Regions from separate parts of the Kosakonia pseudosacchari genome, predicted to be linked through region 2. Evidence: predicted binding sites of a transcription regulator. Region 2 holds the regulator's gene; the other holds the start of a gene.
The links. Region 2 encodes CRP, which controls carbon source genes, mostly activating them, when cyclic AMP is high. Its sites were predicted from a motif close to ATGTGANNNNNNTCACAT; they were not measured.
Positions count from the first base shown of each region.

Region 1: a site for CRP is predicted at 1,542-1,559, ahead of IP581_RS22415 (PTS mannitol transporter subunit IICBA). Genes of this name have one in related genera too.

Region 1 covers NZ_CP063425.1:4,724,207-4,727,324, reverse strand. Annotated here, with positions in the region: gene IP581_RS22415 (PTS mannitol transporter subunit IICBA) at 1-1,352, opposite strand, end outside; gene IP581_RS22410 (glutathione S-transferase) at 1,867-2,475, shown strand; gene selA (L-seryl-tRNA(Sec) selenium transferase) at 2,567-3,118, shown strand, end outside.
Region 2 covers NZ_CP063425.1:4,478,708-4,481,825, forward strand. Annotated here, with positions in the region: gene IP581_RS21365 (phosphoribulokinase) at 1-212, shown strand, start outside; gene IP581_RS21370 (OsmC family protein) at 255-659, opposite strand; gene crp (cAMP-activated global transcriptional regulator CRP) at 964-1,596, shown strand; gene IP581_RS21380 (YccS/YhfK family putative transporter) at 1,643-3,118, shown strand, end outside.

The sequences.
Region 1 (3,118 bases), 250 kb from region 2:
TTGGTCAGCGAAATATGTTGCGCCTGCGGTGCCTGGCGCATCGCGCGCTCGGTCAGATCGCGGTGCGTAATCACCAGATCAACGTCAGACGGCAAGCTGTTGATGGCGCTATTAGTGACAGAGATGTTGGTCAGACCCGCATCCTGCACTTTCTTACGCAGCACACCCGCGCCCATGGCGCTGGAACCCATACCGGCGTCACAAGCGACGATGATTTTACGCACATGGCTCAGGTCGTTGGTCACGTCGCCTGCTGCCAGCGGGGTTGCGCCTTTAGACTCAGCTTTCATTTCGTGAATACGACGGGTCGCTTCTTGCAGGTCTTCGTCGTCTTTCACTTTGCTGGTTTTCAGCAGGATGGAAGCGATAACGAAAGAGACAATCAGCGCAGCGAAGATAGCCGCCAGGTTCGCGAAGTACGCGCCTTTTGGTGTCATTGCCAGCACCGCCAGGATGGAACCCGGAGAAGCCGGAGAAACCAGGCCGCCGTTCAGCACGCTCAGGGTGAACACGCCAGTCATACCGCCGAGGATAACGGCAAGCAGCAGACGCGGGTTCATCAGCACATACGGGAAGTAAATTTCGTGGATACCACCCAGGAAGTGGATGATAGCCGCGCCGCCAGCAGACTGTTTAGCGCTGCCGCGACCAAAGAACATATACGCCAGCAGCACGCCCATACCCGGACCCGGGTTCGCTTCAATCAGGAAGAAGATGGACTTGCCAAGGTCATGCGATTGCTGGATACCCAACGGTGAGAAGATACCGTGGTTGATGGCGTTGTTGAGGAACAGGATTTTCGCCGGTTCAACAAAAATAGACGCCAGCGGCAGCATTTCGTGCGCAACCATGAAGTTAACGCCCGCCGCCAGAACTTTGGACAGCACTTCAACCGCAGGGCCAATGCCGAGGAAGGCCAGGATGGCGAGGATCATACCGATAATGCCAGCGGAGAAGTTGTTCACCAGCATTTCGAAACCGGATTTGATCTTACCGTCGACCCAGTTATCAAAGTGTTTAATCGCCCAGCCGCCCAGCGGGCCTGCGATCATTGCGCCGAGGAACATCGGCATATCCGCACCAACGATAACGCCCATGGTGGTGATCGCGCCGACTACGCCGCCACGATCGCCGCCCACCAGACGACCACCGGTGTAACCGATGAGCAGCGGCAGCAGATAAGTAATCATTGGGCCAACGAGTTTTGCCAGCGTCTCGTTCGGCAACCACCCTGTAGGAATAAACAATGCGGTGATGATCCCCCACGCGATGAACGCGCCGATATTCGGCATCACCATATTGCTGAGAAAACGACCAAAGCTTTGCACCTTGATCTTGATATCGGATGACATAAAACACCCCTTCTTATGTTTGCTATCGCACAGGCCGGAAGCCCGAGGTTTTTTGTTAACGTGGCGGCAGAGGTAGCCGGACCTGGGTTATCTGTGAGGCGAAATCTCGCACCGAATCGCGTAGCTGTCCAGATGGTGCGCCTTTGTGTGATTCAGATCACACTAACGTAGGGGGTATGCCACCATTTAGTGTGATATTTGTCACATAAAATCAGTGTAAAAAAAGAACAATGCGTAAAATCTGAACGTTATGAGCCTGTAAGTGTGATGTTATTCACATTTTATGCGCGATGGTTTGTTATGTATTTGTGATATAGATCACAAGATATTTTCGTCAGGACTTTTCCGAATGTGATCGCCAGCAAACTGTGTTTTTGACGACCAGCAGAACCTGTAACTTCCTTTCACAGCCTGCGGCAATGCGTACGTTAGCGGCAGAAGTTTTCATCTTGATGAAACAATCTGCGCCCGCTCGTTCATACTTAGATTTTTGTTGGCGAAAACGGAGAAGGCAATGAAACTGATCGGCAGCTATACCAGCCCTTTTGTACGCAAAATTTCGGTGATCCTGCTGGAAAAGGGCATCACCTTCGAATTTATCAATGAGCAGCCTTATAACGCCGTCAATAGCGTGGCGCAGTACAACCCGCTTGGCAAAGTTCCGGCGCTGATAACCGATGATGGCGAAGTGTGGTACGACTCGCCGATCATCGCGGAATACATTGATTTGCTAAATATCGCCCCGGCGATGTTGCCCACCGATCGCAAAGCGGCACTGAAAATTCGCCAACTGGAAGCGCTGGCTGACGGCATTATGGATGCGGCGCTGGTCTCGGTTCGCGAGCTGGCGCGTCCGGTTGAGCAACAATCGGAAACCGAGTTGTTACGCCAGCGGGAAAAGGTTTCGCGCGGTCTGGACGCGCTGGAAAATTATCTTAAAGACGGCACGCTGAGGGTGGACGACTTGAATCTGGCGACAGTGGCAATCGCCTGCGCGATTAGTTACCTCAATTTCCGCCATGTTTCCCCCGGCTGGTGTGTTGATCGCCCACTGCTGGTAAAGCTGGTGGAAAATCTGTTCCAGCGCGAGAGTTTCGCCCGCACCGAACCACCGAAGGCTTGATAAGCATGATGTTCGCCTGAGCAAGTCACGGTACAATCCCCTCACGTCAAACCCCCTGACGGGAGGGGGCAACCCATAGCCAGGCCTTTTCATGACTACTCTTTACAGCCAGATCCCTTCAACCGATCGCCTGTTACGTGACGAGGCGTTCGCCACTTTATTAACCACTTTTGGCCACAGTCGCGTAGCGCAAACGTTGCGCCAGCTTCAGGACGAGGCGCGCGCGCAGATACGCGACGCGCAGACATTACCCGACTGGAGCCGGGACTGGGCAGCGGCGGCGCAACAGCGGCTGGCACAAAGCGACAGTAGCGCGCTGCGCCCGGTCTTTAACCTGAGCGGCACGGTGCTGCACACCAACTTAGGCCGAGCGGTGCAGTCGCAGGCCGCCATCGATGCCGTTACCCAGGTGATGGGTTCGCCGGTGACGCTCGAATATGATCTCGACGGCGCAGGGCGCGGTCATCGCGATCGCGCGCTGGCGGATTTACTCTGTCAGCTAACCGGCGCGGAAGACGCCTGCATCGTCAATAACAATGCCGCAGCGGTGTTACTGATGCTGGCGGCCACGGCGGCTGGCCGCGAAGTGGTGGTGTCGCGTGGTGAGCTGGTGGAAATTGGCGGCGCGTTTCGCATTCCGGAT
Region 2 (3,118 bases):
AAGGTATTCCCTCACTGGACGAAAGTTTTGTGGTGATCCACTTCCGTAACCTGGAAGGGATTGATTACCCGTGGTTGCTGGCGATGCTGCAAGGCTCGTTTATTTCGCATATGGATACGCTGGTGGTGCCTGGCGGAAAAATGGGGCTGGCGATGGAGTTGATTATGACGCCGCTGGTGCAACGGCTGATGGAAGGCAAAAAGATCAAATAATGCAGAAAGCCCGGTAAGCAACACGCTGCCGGGCTTTTCGCATCAGGCTTCGATAACTTCGTAAGAGTGGGTGATGTTCACCGCTTTTTCGAGCATCAACGCCACCGAGCAATACTTCTCCGCGGATAAATCCACCGCACGGGAAACCGCCGCGTCCTTCAGCGCTTTACCGGTGACGATAAAGTGCAAATTGATGTGGGTAAACAGGCGCGGCGCTTCTTCGCGACGCTCTGAAGTCAGCTTCACTTCGCAGTCGGTCACGTCATGACGCCCTTTTTGCAAAATAGAAACCACATCGATAGCGCTACATCCGCCCGCCGCCATCAACACCATTTCCATCGGGCTTGGTGCTTTGTCGCCGGAGTTACCGTCCATCAGGATTTGGTGGCCCGAGGCGGACTCACCGAGGAACGTTAACCCTTCAACCCATTTCACACGTGCCTGCATTTTCTTCACTCCGGAGTAGCAATTTTCTTTACAGATTACGCGTACATAACAAAACTCGCAACGGAAGGCGACCTGCGTCATGCTGAAGCGAGACACCAGGAGACAGGCGGTAAAAGCTATGCTAAAACACTCTGGATGCTACAGAGATAAATGGATGTTACGCATGTATGCATGACATCATACTTTAGAGACCGCAGATGACGCTGACGGTCCACTTCCCTGGATGCGGGAAGCTTAGATTGCAACCCCAGACGTAGGGGCTCATCCTGTGTCTGAGACAGCTTATAACAGAGGATAATCGCGCATGGTGCTTGGCAAACCACAAACAGACCCGACGCTTGAATGGTTCTTGTCTCATTGCCACATTCATAAGTACCCGTCGAAGAGCACGCTGATTCACCAGGGTGAAAAAGCGGAAACGCTGTACTACATCGTTAAAGGCTCAGTGGCAGTGCTGATCAAGGACGAAGAGGGTAAAGAGATGATCCTCTCCTACCTGAACCAGGGAGATTTTATCGGTGAACTGGGCCTGTTCGAAGAGGGTCAGGAGCGCAGTGCATGGGTACGCGCTAAAACGGCTTGTGAAGTGGCTGAAATCTCGTACAAAAAATTCCGTCAGTTAATCCAGGTTAACCCGGATATCCTGATGCGTCTTTCCTCGCAAATGGCGCGTCGCCTGCAGGTCACTTCAGAAAAAGTGGGTAACCTCGCCTTCCTGGACGTAACCGGCCGTATCGCGCAAACGCTGTTAAACCTGGCGAAACAGCCAGACGCAATGACCCATCCGGACGGCATGCAAATTAAAATTACTCGCCAGGAAATTGGTCAGATCGTCGGTTGTTCCCGTGAAACAGTGGGCCGCATTCTCAAAATGCTCGAAGATCAGAACCTGATCTCCGCCCATGGTAAAACCATCGTCGTATACGGAACGCGTTAATCTGTAAAACGGCGCAGCTTACACGCTGCGTCGTTTTTCTTCCCTCATGTGGCGCAGGCTGATTTATCACCCCGAAATCAACTACGCACTGCGACAAACGCTGGTGTTATGTTTGCCTGTGGCGATTGGCCTTCTCGTTGGTCACCTGCAACAAGGTCTGCTGTTTTCCCTCGTTCCCGCCTGCTGCAACATTGCCGGGCTTGATACGCCGCATAAACGTTTTTTCAAACGCCTGATCATTGGCGGAACCTTGTTTGCAGGCAGTAGCCTGATGGTGCAATTATTGCTGGCGAAAGATCTCCCGCTGCCGCTGATCCTCACCGGACTGACGCTGGTTTTAGGCGTGACCGCCGAAATCAGTGCGCTGCATGGCCGCCTGCTTCCCGCTTCACTGATTGCCGCTATTTTTACCCTCAGCCTTGCCGGCAACATGCCGGTATGGGAACCGCTGCTTATCTATGCGCTGGGCACATTGTGGTATGGGCTGTTCAACTGGTTCTGGTTCTGGATGTGGCGCGAGCAACCGCTGCGCGAATCCCTCAGCCTGCTCTACCGGCAACTGGCAGATTACTGCGAAGCGAAATACAGCCTGCTGACGCAGCACGCCGACCCGGAAAAAGCCCTGCCGCCGTTGCTTGCCCGCCAGCAAAAAGCGGTGGATATGATAAGCCAGTGCTACCAGCAACTGCATATGCTGGCAGCCAATAAACACAACGATTACAAACGGCTACTGCGGGTTTTCCAGGTGGGGCTGGATCTGCAAGAGCACATTTCGGTGAGTTTACACCAGCCGGAAGAGGTGCAGAAACTGGTGGAACAAACCCACGCCGAACAGGTGATCCGCTGGAACGCGCAAACTGTCGCCGCTCGCTTACGTGTGCTGGCAGACGACATTCTCTATCACCGCTATCCCACGCGCTTCAACATGGATAAGCAGATCGGCGCGCTGGAAAAAATCGCCCGCCAGCATCCGGATAACCCGGTCGGTCAGTTCTGCGCCTGGCATTTTAGCCGTATCGCGCGCGTCTTGCGCACTCAACGCCCGCTCTATGCTCGCGATCTGATGGCGGAAAAGCAGCGGCGCTTGCCCCTTTTCCCGGCGCTGAAAAGCTATTTATCACTGAAATCTGCGGCGCTGCGTAATGCCGCACGGATAAGCGTCATGCTCAGCATCGCCAGCCTGATGGGCAGCGCCCTGCATTTACCGAAACCCTACTGGATCATGATGACGGTGATGTTTGTTACGCAAAACGGTTATGGCGCAACGCGCGTTCGCATTGTCCACCGGGCGGCGGGCACCATTGCGGGGCTGGTGATTGCCGGAGCTACATTGCACTTTCATGTTCCCCTCGGTTTTACGCTGGCCGCAATGCTGATGATTACGCTGGTCAGTTATCTCATTATTCGGAAAAACTACGGCTGGGCGATGGTGGGTTTTACCATTACCGCCGTCTACACCTTGCAGTTGCTGACGCTAAATGGTGAGCAGTTTATTGTCGCCCGGCTTATTGATACGTTGATT